Linked DNA regions of Blastococcus saxobsidens DD2. The protein of the gene in region 1 interacts with the protein of each later gene in a pairwise test. Links are inferred from orthologs where the notes say so. Each region holds a gene or a part of one and is shown in the gene's direction. Other genes may lie near its edges.

What was found. Proteins that work in one complex are often made in the same cells at the same time.
Region 2: the proteins of rlmN (region 1) and ftsZ interact in binary tests that used the Escherichia coli proteins (3 or more experiments, as listed by UniProt). The link is inferred for Blastococcus saxobsidens DD2 from one-to-one orthologs.

Annotation. Positions count from the first base shown.
Region 1 is NC_016943.1:3,618,180-3,626,103, reverse strand. What follows is about bases 2,133-4,913. They hold rlmN (23S rRNA (adenine(2503)-C(2))-methyltransferase RlmN), read left to right. Parts: upstream 2,133-2,825; coding sequence 2,826-4,001; downstream 4,002-4,913. Other genes in these bases: BLASA_RS17110 (LCP family protein), read right to left, coding at 4,725-4,913; BLASA_RS17115 (VIT1/CCC1 transporter family protein), read left to right, coding at 3,998-4,720; BLASA_RS17125 (FAD-dependent oxidoreductase), read left to right, coding at 2,133-2,762. Also shown: BLASA_RS17135 (TrmH family RNA methyltransferase), read left to right, coding at 1-342; BLASA_RS17130 (polyphosphate kinase 2 family protein), read right to left, coding at 339-1,109; more of BLASA_RS17125, read left to right, coding at 1,239-2,132; more of BLASA_RS17110, read right to left, coding at 4,914-5,597; BLASA_RS17105 (LPXTG cell wall anchor domain-containing protein), read right to left, coding at 5,711-6,145; BLASA_RS17100 (DUF2631 domain-containing protein), read right to left, coding at 6,338-6,640; dxr (1-deoxy-D-xylulose-5-phosphate reductoisomerase), read left to right, coding at 6,717-7,913; BLASA_RS17090 (M50 family metallopeptidase), read left to right, coding at 7,915-7,924.
Region 2 is NC_016943.1:2,121,021-2,126,687, forward strand. The notes cover bases 107-3,085. They hold ftsZ (cell division protein FtsZ), read left to right. Parts: upstream 107-933; coding sequence 934-2,238; downstream 2,239-3,085. Other genes in these bases: BLASA_RS10010 (cell division protein FtsQ/DivIB), read left to right, coding at 107-444; pgeF (peptidoglycan editing factor PgeF), read left to right, coding at 2,321-3,064. Outside these bases: more of BLASA_RS10010, read left to right, coding at 1-106; BLASA_RS10025 (RNA-guided endonuclease InsQ/TnpB family protein), read right to left, coding at 3,125-4,483; BLASA_RS10030 (YggS family pyridoxal phosphate-dependent enzyme), read left to right, coding at 4,625-5,398; BLASA_RS10035 (cell division protein SepF), read left to right, coding at 5,450-5,667. UniProt on the Escherichia coli protein: Essential cell division protein that forms a contractile ring structure (Z ring) at the future cell division site. The regulation of the ring assembly controls the timing and the location of cell division.

The DNA of each region.
Region 1 (7,924 bases):
AATCGTCGGGGCGCCATGGTCACCGACAGGTATCAGCATCTCCGCCACCACGAGGACGTCGGCGGACTGCTGGCTTTCGCCGCCGAGGGCGGGCTCGCCGTCGTGGCGGTCGACAACGGGCCCGGCGCCGTGCCGATCGAGACCGCCGCGCTGCCGGAGCGCTGCGTGCTGCTGTTCGGCCAGGAGGGGCCGGGTCTGACGGCGGAGGCCCGCGCCGGGGCCGCCATCACCGTCTCGATCGCCCAGTTCGGCTCCACCCGGTCGATCAACGCCGGCGTGGCCGCCGGCATCGCCATGCACGGCTGGGTGCGGCAGCACGCTGACCTGGGCGCGAACCGTTAGCCGCCGGTGAGCGGCGGGTCCGGATCGATGCCCCGGGCGCGCAGCGCCGACTCGACGGCCTCGCACACCGTGCGGACGACGGCGACCCGCGCCCACCGCTTGTCCTCGGCGGGGATGACGTGCCACGGGGCGACCGGTGTGGAGGTGCGCTCGAGCATCTCCTCCACCGCTGCCGCGTAGACGCCGCGCTTCTCCCGGTTCCGCCAGTCCTCGTCGGTGAGCTTCCAGGCCTTGTACGGGTTCGCGCGGCGGGACTCGAAGCGGCGCAGCTGCTCCTCGGGGGAGACGTGCATCCAGAACTTCACCAGCACGGTGCCCTCGGCGGCCAGCGACGTCTCCAGGTCGACGATCTCCTGGTACGCGCGGCGCCACGCGTGCTCCTCGGCATAACCCTCGACCCGCTCGACCAGCACCCTCCCGTACCAGGAGCGGTCGAGCACGGCCATGCCGCCCCAGCCGGGCAGCACCGGCCAGAAGCGCCACAGGAAGTGGTGCCGCTTCTCGTCACGGGTGGGAGCGGCGAACTGGGCCACCCGCACGTGCCGGGGATCGAGCTCACCGACCAGCCGCTGGATCGCCCCGCCCTTGCCCGAGGCGTCCCAGCCCTCGAAGAGCACCAGCAGCGGAGGGCCGAGGTCCCCGGGACCGATCTGGCCGCCGAGCAGCAGCCGCAGGTGGGTGAGGCGGTGCTGGGCCTCGGCCAGCTGGATCTTGCCCTCCTTCTTGTCCAGGCGGGCGGTCAGATCGACGTCGGCGAGGCGGCTCATGAGCGCCAGCCTGACGGTGCTGCGGTCGATACGCAGCCCGGCGCCGAGCCCGCCCGTGCCCGCGGCTACCGCCGGCCGCAGCGGGTAGGGGGCACGGGATCACCCGCCGACTTCACCGGAGGCCTCGTCGTGCCCGATCATGCAGACCGCCACATCTCGCCGTGGATCGACACCATGGCGGCCCCGCACCTCGGGGGGACGGCGATCCGGACGGCCCCGGCCGACGTCCTCGTCCTCGGCGGGGGGATCACCGGGCTGACCACCGCCCTGCTCCTGCAACGGGAGGGTCGGGCGGTGACGCTCGTGACCGCCGGGCGGATCGGGGACTCGGTCACCACCCGGTCCACGGTGAAGCTCACCTACGGCCACGGCACTCTCTACTCCGCGATCGAGAGCACACGTGGCCTCGACGCGGCCGCCGCGTACGCGCAGGCCAACGTCGCCGGTCTGCAGCAGGTCGTCGACCTGGTCGCCGACCTCGGCATCGACTGCGGGCTGGAGCGCGGGCTGCCGCACGTGGTCTACGCGGAGGACGACGCGACGGTGGCGCACGTCGAACGCGAGGCGGAGGTCGCGCGGCGCATCGGCCTGCCCGTCACCCTCGGCCGGGAGGCGCCGCTGCCCTTTCCGGTCCCCGCGGCGCTGTCCTTCGCCGACCAGGCGCAGTTCCATCCGGGGCGCTACCTCGCCGGCCTGGCCGAGGCCTTCGTGCGCGCGGGCGGCTCGGTGATCGAGGACGTGCGGGCGCAGGCCGTCGACGAGGACGACGACGGGTGCACGGTCGAGACCACCGCCGGCCGGCTGTCGGCAGCGCACGTCGTCGTCGCCACCCATTACCCGTTCCTCGACCGTGGCGGCCACTTCGCGCGGCTGAAGCCGAGCCGGTCCTACGGCGTGGCCGGCGTCCTGCCCTCCGGGGTACCGGCGGGGATGACCATCAACGCGGGGTCGCCGACCCGCTCGACGCGGACGGCCGTGCTCGAGGGGGAGGATCTGCTGATCGTCGTCGGCGAGGGGCACGAGGTCGGCCACGTCACCGACACCGACCAGCGGTGGGCGCGGCTGCAGGACTGGGCCCGCGAGCACTTCGGGGTCACCGACTTCCGCTACCACTGGTCGGCGGAGGAGCTGACCAGCCTCGACCGGGTGCCCTTCACCGGGTACGTCATGCCCGGCTCGCAGCGGGTGCTCACCGCCACCGGGTTCGCGGGCTGGGGCATGACCAACGGGACGGCGTCGGCGATGCTGATCCGCGATCTGGTCCTCGACCGGGACAACCCGTGGGCGGCCACCTTCGACGCCCGCCGCGCCGCCACCTCGCTGCCGGGGCCGGAGTTCGTGAAGCAGAACGCCCACGTCGCCACCACCTGGCTGAAGGGCCGGGTGCTCGGCGCCCCCAAGGGCTCGCCGCAGGACCTGCTCCCCGGCGAGGCGGCCGTCCTCGAGGCCGACGGGAAGCAGACCGCGGCCTACCGCGACGAGGAGGGCGCGCTGCACGCCGTCTCCTCGGTCTGCACCCATCTCGGCTGCACCGTCGCCTGGAACGAGGGCGAGAAGAGCTGGGACTGCCCCTGCCACGGCTCGCGGTTCGGGTCCGACGGGCGGGTGCTGCACGGGCCGGCGTCGCGGCCGCTGGAGCCACGCGAGCTGTGAGTCCGTGAGCTTCACCTCGCCACCGCCGGGTCCGTCCCCGCGGGTGGGACCATGGACGGCGCCATGACTGCCCTCCCGCTCGTCTTCGACGCCCCCCGCCGCGGCAAGCCGCCCCGCCACCTCGCCGACCTCACCCGCGAGGAGGCCCGGGCGGCGGTCGCCGAGCTCGGCCAGCCGGCGTTCCGGGCCGACCAGCTGGCCCGGCACTTCTACCGCGGGGTCACCGACCCGGCGCAGATGACCGACATCCCGGCCGCCGTCCGCGAGACGCTGCGCGAGGCGCTGCTGCCGGGGCTGCTCACCCCTCTGCGCCACCAGACCGCCGACAGCGGCCGCACCCGCAAGACCCTGTGGCGGCTGCACGACGGTGCGCTCGTGGAGAGCGTCCTCATGCGCTATCCCGACCGCGCCACCGTCTGCATCTCCAGCCAGGCCGGCTGCGGCATGGCGTGCCCGTTCTGCGCCACCGGCCAGGCCGGGCTCACCCGCAACCTGTCGGCCGCCGAGATCATCGGTCAGGCCGTCGCAGCCGGGGCGGCCATGGCGAACGGGGAGATCGACGGCGGGCCGGGACGGCTGTCCAACGTGGTGTTCATGGGCATGGGGGAGCCGCTGGCCAACTACGCCCGGGTGCGCACGACCCTCGACGCCCTCCTCGGCACCGCTCCCTACGGCCTGGGCCTGTCGCAGCGGTCGGTGACCGTCTCCACCGTCGGCCTGGTGCCGGCCATCCGCCGGCTCACCGAGGAGGGGCGCAACGTCACCCTCGCGGTCAGCCTGCACGCCCCGGACGACGAGCTGCGCGACACCCTGGTGCCGATCAACACGCGCTGGAAGGTCGGCGAGGTCATCGACGCCGCCGACGCCTACGCGCAGCGGACGGGCCGTCGCTACTCGGTGGAGTACGCGCTCATCCGCGACGTCAACGACCAGCCGTTCCGGGCCGACCTGCTCGGGAAGTTGCTCGCGGGCAAGCTCGCCCACGTGAACCTGATCCCGCTGAACCCGACGCCCGGCAGCCCCTGGGACGCCAGTCCGCTGCCGGCCCAGCGGGAGTTCGTCGCCCGCCTGCGCGCCGCCGGGGTGGCGACGACGGTGCGCGACACCCGCGGCCAGGACATCGACGGCGCCTGCGGGCAGCTGGCGGCCGCCGACCAGGTGGACGGGGTGCCGAGCGTCGCCGTCCCGGTGCCGTCCGTCGAGCCGCCGGGCGAGCTGGGAGCCGAGGGCGACGAGTGACCTCGGCCGGCGCCCCGTCCGAGGCCGAGGCGCACGAGCACACCCACGCGGACGTGTCCGGCGGCTGGCTGCGGGCCGCGGTGTTCGGCGCCATGGACGGGCTGGTCACCAACACCGCGCTGGTCGCCGGCGTGGGCGGTGGCGGCGCCGCCCCGCGGGCGATCGTGCTGGCCGGCGTGGCGAGCCTGGTCGCCGGCGCCGTCTCGATGGCGCTGGGTGAGTACACCTCGGTGAAGACCCAGAACGAGCAGCTCGACCTGGAGGTCGAGAAGGAGCGGCGGGAGCTGGAGCGCAACCCGGCCGGCGAGCTCGCCGAGCTCACCGCGATGCTGCAGGACCGCGGGGTCGACGCCCGGCTCGCCCGCCAGGTCGCCGTCCAGCTGTCGGCGAACCCCGAGACCGCCCTGCGGCTGCACGTGCTGGCCGAGCTGGGTGTCGACTCCGACGACCGGCCCTCGCCCCGCGTCGCGGCGGTCTCCTCGTTCCTGACGTTCGCGACCGGCGCGGTGCTGCCGCTGCTCCCGTACTTCCTCGGCGTCCCGGTGCTGTGGGTCGCCCTGCTCTGCGGCGGCCTGGGCCTGCTGCTGGCCGGGGCGCTGTCCTCGCGGTTCACCCCGCGGCCCTGGTGGTACGCCGGACTGCGGCAGCTCTTCTTCGGGGCGGCCGCGGCGGGGATCACCTACCTCATCGGCTCGGCGATCGGCGTCGCCGTCTCCTGAGCGCTCAGCCGCAGGACATGCCGGCGGCGTCGAGCGCACTGCTGGTCGCGTCGGTCGGGAAGCGGGCCAGCGTGCCGTCGACCGCTTCGCCGACCGGCAGGACCTCCACCTCGTCGAGCTCCGTGCCGGCCAGGGCGAGCAGCTCGCCGGTGGACGTGCCGGTGTCCACGGTCAGCGCGCCCGACGCCGCCCAGGCCAGCGACTGCAGCCGCCAGGGTCGCCACCGGGCGCTGTCCACGGCGCCGGACAACGCGGACACGACCGTCCCGGCCGTCGTGGCGCGGCCATCGGGGTCCTCCGGAGCGGCGACCCACTTCCCGCCGACCAGGTGCTCGGGGTGGCGCGAGCGCACCATCGCCAGCGCCGTCGCGCCGTCGACGTGCCGGGGACCGGCGGCGGGCAGCTCCAGGCCGGCGAGCCGATCGCGCACGGGCTCGGGGACGTCGACGTCCAGGCCGCCCGCGGCGTCGACCACGGCGGCGAACCCGGCCAGGTCGACGGCGACCAGGTGGTCGGCGGCGACGCCGAGCCCGCAGAGCGCGTCGACGGTCGACTGCGGTCCGTCCAGCCAGCTCAGCGCCAGGCGCCCCGGCGACGCCCTGCGGGAGACGACGACATCGCGCGATACGGAGAAGGCGCTGGTGTGCTCTCCGGAGTCGTGCACGATGAGGACCACGTCGGCGCGGCTGCCGCGCACCTCATCGGTACTGCCGAAGTCCTCGACGGAGGCGCCTTCAGGCAGCGCGGCACGAGAGTCGAGACCGACGAGGACCCAGGTGGTGCCCGGCCCCTCGGGCAGCGCGACCGCCACGCGGTCGACCCGGAAGACGACCAGCGACACGTCGAGGGTGAGCGCGCCCAGCACCAGCAGGACCACGCCCGCGACCGTCCATCCCAGGCGGCGGCGCCGGTCAGGGACGGGAGCGCGACGTGACGGACGCCGGCCAGGAAGGTCCTGGCCGGCGTCCGCCGTGGAGCTGTCGGTCACGCTCAGGTCTGCGCGACCCCATGGCCGCGGCGGCGGGCGGCCACGATCGTGCCGGCGCCGGCCAGGACCAGCACACCGCCGAGCACGAGCGGGACGGTGACGTCGGCGCCGGTGTCGGCGAGCAAGGGCTTGGCGGCGGCCGCGACGGTGAGGGGGTAGGTGACCGTGGTGCCGTCGGCGCGGGTGACGACGAGGTTGTGCGCACCGGCCGCGGTGCCGGCCGGCGCCGTGAACGGCACGGTCAGGATGCCCGCGGCGTCGGCGGTGAGCGTGCCGAGGTGCTGCGGGGTCGAGTGCAGGACCAGGGTGACCTGCTCCAGGGGCAGGTAGCCGGTCAGCCGCAGGTACCGGGTCTCACCAGGGACGGCGGCCCTCTCGGGGGTCAGCGTCGCGCCGGGGGCGACCGTGGCGCAGCCCGAGGCGCACTCGGGGGGCACCGGCAGGTCACCGAGGGTGATGGCGACGAGCGGGTAGGCGCGCTCACCGAGGTAGTCGTCGCAGATCGCCAGTTACCCTCCCGCATCGTCACGACACGCCGTCGATGTGCGCCCAAACGGTCGAGAGGTGTGCCTGATGTGCAGGAGGCCCGCGCCCATGGGCGCGGGCCTCCTCGGTCGTGCGGCGACTGATCAGCGGCGCCAGGCGGTCTTCTTGCGGCGGATGTCCCAGATCAGGACGAGCGCCATCACACCGGCGAATGCGAGCAGCCAGAGGTCCTCGACGCGCCCCTCGTGGTTGCCGACCATGTACAGGAGGATCACGACCACGCTGATCCAGCCGCCGATCTGGCCCCACTTGCCGGTCTCGCCGTGCCAGCCCCAGTCCTCGGGCTGCTCGTGCTCGACGGGGTGCTCGCCGGCGCGGACGACCCCTTCCTCACGTCCGGGCTGGTTGACCCGCTGGGTCGACGGGGAGTGGAATGCCTCGGTCACCCGACCATTCTGGCAGGAGCCGGCCCGCGGCACCCTCCGAGGTGGGCGCGCGCGGCGGGTCGGGGAGGATGGCGGCGTGAGTTCACCGCGCGAGGTCACCGTCCTCGGCTCGACCGGATCCATCGGCCGGCAGGCGATCGACGTGGCCCAGCAGTTCCCGGACCGACTGCTGATCACCGGCCTGGCCGCCGGCGGCGGAGATGTCGCCCTGCTCGCGGAGCAGGCCCTGGCGCTGGGCGTCCGCACCGTCGCGGTGGCGCGGGCAACCGCCGCTCAGGACCTCCAGCTGGCCTTCTACGCCGCCGCGTCGAAGCGCGGCTGGTCCCGCGGGGAGTTCCAGCTGCCGGAGATCCTCGCCGGGCCGCGCGCCGCCGAGGAGCTGGCCGCCCGCCCCGCCGATGTCGTCCTGAACGGCATCAACGGCTCCATCGGGCTACGGCCGACCCTGGCGGCGCTGGCGGCGGGGCGCACGCTGGCCCTGGCCAACAAGGAGTCCCTCATCGCCGGTGGGGAACTCGTCCTCGCCGCCGCGAGACCGGGCCAGCTCGTCCCGGTGGACTCGGAGCACTCCGCGCTGGCGCAGTGCCTGCGCGGCGGCTCCCGCGCGGAGGTCGCCCGCCTGGTGCTCACCGCCAGCGGCGGGCCGTTCCGGGGGCGATCGGCCGCCGAGCTCGCCGACGTCACCGTCGAGCAGGCGCTCGCCCACCCGAACTGGAACATGGGCCCGGTCGTCACGATCAACTCCGCGACCCTGGTCAACAAGGGGCTCGAGCTCATCGAGGCCCACCTGCTCTTCGGCGTGCCCTACGCCGACATCGACGTCGTCGTGCACCCCCAGTCGATCGTGCACTCGATGGTGACCTTCGCCGACGGGGCGACGATCGCCCAGGCCAGCCCGCCGGACATGCGGCTGCCGATCGCACTGGGCCTGACCTGGCCGGACCGGCTGCCGCACGTCCAGCCGGCGCTGGACTGGTCGGCCGCCAGCACCTGGGAGTTCCTGCCGCTGGACTGCGACGCGTTCCCCGCGGTCCGGCTGGCCCGTTCGGCCGGGGAGGCGGGCGGCGTCGTCCCGGCCATGTACAACGCGGCCAACGAGGAGGCGGTCGCCGCGTTCACCGCGGGTCGGCTCTCGTTCCCAGGGATCGTGCAGCTCGTCGCGCGTACGCTCGACGCCGCGCCGGACCTCGGCGCTGCCTCCTCCGTGGACGACGTGCTGGCGGCGGAGAAGTGGGCCCGGGAGCACGCCCGGGGAGTGATCGACGGAGGCTGAGCTGAGCGGGA
Region 2 (5,667 bases), 1.5 Mb from region 1 along the record:
GCCGCCCGCGGCTGGCCGGACCGGATCGTGGTGACCGTGGCCGAGCGGGTCCCCGTGGCCGTCGTCGGTGAGCGCGGCCGGCGGTCGCTGCTCGACGCCGGAGGCGTGCTGTTCGACACCGTCACAGGGGACGCCCCCCGAGGTGTCGTGCCACTCGACGTGGCCGACCCGGGACCGGAGGATCCCGCCACGACCGCTGGGCTGGCGGCCATCCGCACGCTGCCCGCCGGGCTGCGCGAGGAGGTGGTCGAGGTGGCCGCTCCCGACCCGCACGACATCAGCCTGACCATGGCCGGCGGGACGGTCGTGCGGTGGGGGAGCGAGGAGCGGTCGGAGACCAAGGGCACGGTGCTCGTGGCGCTGCTGGACCGGATCCGCGACGGCGAGCTGGACCCGGCCTTGGTCATCGACGTCAGCGCCCCGGACGCGGTCGTCCTGCGCTAGTCGTTCTGACCCGCTGCCGCCGCCGCGCCCAGCCCGCCCCACCGGCATAGGAACCTATGCCTACGGTTTGCCGCCGGGAACCGTATGCATAGGTTCCTATGCCGGAGTCCGGTTCCCGGCTCGGCCGATGCGCCGGTCGCGCACCGTCGTCGTCCGCCTGCGCACCGCCTCCGGCGGTCCGGGCCGCCGACACGCCGGTCGGTGCGACACGCCCGACACGCACAAGTCGCCGGGATGTTTCTGCTCTCGCCCGGCGGCGGCCGGGACGGTCACGGGACGAGACATTTTCGGCGCGAGTCGTCACGCGCGGTGGTGCTCATGTGACCAATGAGTCGCGGGTGTTCGGTGCGATTCGGTCTCACCGACACGCCGACGCGGAGATGGTGCTTGTAGCGCCTCTCCGCGCCCACCTAACTTCACCTCTGTCGACCGAGTTGACATAACTGTAAGGCTGAACTTGAGGATGAGGGTCCAGTTGGGGAGCGCCGCATGACACCTCCGCACAACTATCTAGCGGTCATCAAGGTCGTCGGCATCGGCGGCGGCGGGGTGAACGCGGTCAACCGCATGATCGAAGTCGGCCTCAAGGGGGTCGAGTTCATCGCGATCAACACCGACGCCCAGGCGCTGCTGATGAGCGACGCCGACGTCAAGCTCGACGTCGGCCGGGAGCTCACGCGGGGACTCGGCGCCGGTGCACAGCCCGACGTCGGCCGGCAGGCCGCCGAGGACCACCGGGAGGAGATCGAGGAGGTCCTCAAGGGGGCCGACATGGTCTTCGTGACCGCGGGCGAGGGTGGTGGCACGGGCACCGGTGGCGCCCCTGTGGTCGCCTCCATCGCCCGCAAGCTCGGGGCCCTGACCATCGGTGTGGTCACCCGTCCGTTCTCGTTCGAGGGCAAGCGGCGCGCGGTGCAGGCCGAGTCGGGCATCGAGGAGCTGCGCAACGAGTGCGACACGCTCATCGTGATCCCGAACGACCGGCTGCTGCAGCTGGGCGACCGGAACGTCAGCGTCATGGACGCGTTCCGCACCGCCGACCAGGTGCTGCTCTCCGGTGTCCAGGGCATCACCGACCTGATCACCACGCCCGGCCTGATCAACCTGGACTTCGCCGACGTCAAGTCGGTCATGTCCGGGGCGGGCTCGGCGCTGATGGGCATCGGCAGTGCACGCGGGGACAACCGTGCCCTGCTGGCCGCCGAGCAGGCGATCGCCAGCCCGCTGCTCGAGGCCTCGATGGAGGGCGCCCACGGCGTCCTGCTGTCGATTTCCGGCGGGTCGGACCTCGGCCTGTTCGAGATCAACGAGGCGGCCTCGCTGGTGTCCGACGCCGCGCACGCCGACGCCAACATCATCTTCGGCGCGGTGATCGACGACGCGCTCGGTGACGAGGTGCGGGTGACGGTCATCGCCGCCGGTTTCGACGGCGGCCGGCCCGGCTCCCGCAAGGAGACGGCCGGTGCGGGGATGGGCACCACCTCCGGTCAGCTGTCCACCGGCGGGGCCTCCCCGTTCGCCGCGCACCGCCGTCCGGTGGCACCTCCACCGGTCGCCGCTCCACCGGTAGCGGCGGCCCCTCCGGCCGCCGCCCAGCCGCCCGAGGCGCCGGTGAGCGGTGAGCGGCTCGCCCAGTCCCCGCCCGGCGCGGCGGCCGGGCGGCCGGCCGCGGGAGGCGGGCTGACCGTCCCTCCGCTGCCGCCGATCCCCGGCCCCCCGGCGAACGGCCGTCGGCCGCTGTCGAACGAGGACTTCGAGGAGGAGCTGGACATCCCGGAGTTCCTCAAGGGATAGCTGGAGCCCTCGACGGACCCCTGCTCCCGCCGCGCGCACGCTCGCGGCGGGACGCTGCAGCGGGACCGTAGGGTTGGTTCCGATGAGCACGAATCCGGCCGCCCCGTCGTCGGTGCGACCCCGCAGGGTCGTCACCGACCGGCGGGGCGGCCGTTCCCGTCCGCCGTACGACTCCTTCAACCTCGGAGGCCACGTCGGGGACGACCCGGCCGACGTCGCCGCCAACCGGGGCCGGGTGGCGCGGGAGCTCGGGGTGGGGGAGGACCGGCTGGTCTGGATGGACCAGGTCCATGGCACCGGTGTGGCCGTCGTCGACGGGCCGCAGGCCGGGCCGCTCCCGGCCACCGACGGCGTCGTCACGGCGACGCCGGGGCTGGTGCTGGCGGTGCTGGCCGCCGACTGCGTCCCGGTCCTTCTCGCCGACTCCGAGACCGGCGTCGTCGCGGCCGTGCACGCCGGCCGGGAGGGTGTGCGGCAGGGTGTCCTGCCGGCGGCCCTGTCGGCCATGGCCCGGCTGGGCGCGCGGGCGCGCCACGTGACCGCACTGCTCGGACCCGCCGTCTGCGGGGCCTGCTACGAGGTCCCGGCGCCGATGCAGGCCGAGGTCGCGCGGATCGCCCCGGCGGCCGCGGTGCGCACCCGCGCCGGTACCCCCGGGCTGGACCTGCGGGCGGGGGTCGAGGAGATCCTCCGCCGGGCCGGCATCCCCGAGGTGGTGCAGGACCCGCGCTGCACGGTGGAGGACCCGACCCTGTTCTCCCACCGCCGGGACGGTGTCACCGGGCGGCAGGCCGGGCTGATCTGGCTCGGCCCCCCCTTACGGTGAAAGTGTGATGGTTGCCCATCGCACCTACGCGCAAGCGCCCCTGTCCGGGGCGTCCAGTGCTTACGCCACGCCGAGGCGTGGCCCGCTGGTTCCTGCTTCACCGGGCAACACCGCCGCGACCTGGCCGGTCGCGGCTGACACCCGCCCTCCACAGGCATGCCGGCTACTGCCGGCTGTCGGGCCGCCCGGGTGGCGGTCCCCGTCCTGGGTTACGCACGGGCAGAGCCCGAGTGTGTGCTCGCCCCAGGCGGCGAGGTTCGCGGCGGCGTTGACGTCCCGGTCGGCCACGTGGCCGCAGGAGTCGTTGCCGCAGTGGTAGGTGCGCTCGGCGAGGGTGAGCTTGGGTCTCACCGCACCACATGCCGAGCAAGTCTTCGAGCTCGCGAACCAGCGATCCGCGACAATCAACTGCCCGCCGTGGCGGGCCGTCTTATAGGTCAGCTGCCGGGCGAGCTCGGCCCAGCCCTGATCGCCGATCGCGGCGGCGAGCGCGCGGTTGGCCATGAGGTTCTTCGTCGCCAGGTCCTCGACCACCACGACGCCGTGTTCTCGGGCCAGCTCGGCGGTGAAGGTATGCAGCGCTTCGGCACGGACGGCGGCGGCACGGGCGTGCGCCCGGCCGAGCCTGGCGACGGCCCGCCGCCGGTTCACCGAGCCTTTCTTCGTGCGGGACACCGTCCGCTGCAGATGCTTCACCTGGCGCAGCCGGTCCCGCAGCGCCCGGGACGCCGGCAACTGGGAGACAACCCGCCCCTCCGTCGTGGCGACGACGGCAGTCGTCTTGACGCCCCGGTCCACCCCGACGACCGGGCCGGCCGACGCAGTGCACTGCTCGGTCGGGACGCGAGCCTCACGCGTGTAGCTCACGGTGGCGTACCAGTGCCCGTCCGAGGACCGGCTGACGGTGATGTGTTGCAGGACCGCCTGGCCACGCCGCAGCAGTCGGCGCAGCTTCGCCTGCTGCGGGCACGCCGAGCTGATGCGCACCCAGCCGTACTTGGCCAGCCGCACTCGGCCGACCTCGAGCGCCAGGCCGTCGCGGACGGTAAACCGCGCGCGGTCCCGGCGCCGGGCCTTGAACCGCGGGAACCGGCGCTTCCCGGCGAGGAACGCCTGGTGCGCGTTCGCCGCGTCGCGTAGCGCGTACCGGAACGTCCACGTGGAGTGCTCGCCCGCCCACGGCGCCACCTCGGGCCGCTCGGCGGTCCACAGTTTGCCCAAAGCGAAGTAGTTGAGCGGCCGGACCCGGTCAGTCCGCTCGATGCCGTAGGTGGCCTCGGCGGCCCACTGGTCGGCGTTCGCCTTGATCTTCGCCAGGGCCCAGTTCCACGCCTTGCGACGAGCACCCGCGGCGCGCAGCAGCACGCTGGCCTGGACGTCGGTCACGTCCAGCCGCACCCGCACCGCACCATGCGTCACGAGCCCGATAGTGCCGGGCGGGTCCGACAAGATCAGGAAACCTGCATCACGCCTTCACCGTAAAGGGGGGGGGCTCGGCTGAGGCGGACATCGCCCCGACCGTCCTGGCCACTCTCTGCAGGATTCCGGGAGGATCGCGTCATGAGTCCGCTCGAGGAGAACCTGCGCGCGGTCCGTGCCCGCATCGACGCGGCGGCCCGGGCGGCGGGACGGGATCCGGCGGGGGTCGCCCTGCTCGCGGTGAGCAAGACCTGGCCGGCCGACGACGTCCGCGCGCTCGCCGCCCTGGGCCAGCGGGACTTCGGCGAGAACCGGGTCCAGGAGCTGCTGGGGAAGACGGCCGAGCTCGATGACGTGCACCTCCGGTGGCACTTCGTGGGCCAGCTGCAGCGGAACAAGGCCGCGGCCGTCGCGCGGACCGGTGCCGTCGTCCACTCGGTGGACCGGGCCTCGCTCGCCACGGTCCTGGACCGGGCGGGCCAGGAGGCCCGGCGCCCGATCGAGGTCCTCATCCAGGTCGACCTCGGGGGTCCGGCCGGTCAGGCAGCCGCGCGGGGCGGGGCCCGGCCGGACGAGGTGCCGGCCCTGGCCGATGTCGTCGCCGGCGCACCGGCATTGCGCCTCCGCGGCCTGATGGCGGTCGCTCCGCGCGGCGAGCAGCCGGCTCCCGCCTTCGCGCGCCTGGCCGCCGTCGCCGAGCGCCTGCGCGCGGACCACCCGGAGGCGGTGCAGATCTCCGCGGGCATGAGCGAGGACCTGGAGGAGGCGGTGGCGGCCGGCGCCACGCTCGTGCGTGTCGGAACCGCGTTGTTCGGCCGGCGGGCCCTACCCTGCGGTGAGTTCGAGGAACACCAGCCACGTGAGTCACAGCAGTCACACGGGCCGCACGGTCATCGGGCATCCGGAACGATGTGACGACGATCGTGCAGACGCGACGCTGAGGACACCAGCAGAGGGGGAGGTCCGATGGCTGGAGCCATGCGGAGGATGGGGATCTACCTGGGGCTCGTCGAGGACGAGGACACCCGGGGCTACGGCCGGTACGACTCCCGGCAGTCCGACGGGCTGGACCACGACCGTGGCTACGGGCGGTACGGCGAGGACCGCTACGCCGACGACTACGCCGACCGGTCCTACGCCGACGACGACTACGCCGGCCCGTACGCCGACGACGCCCCGCAGGT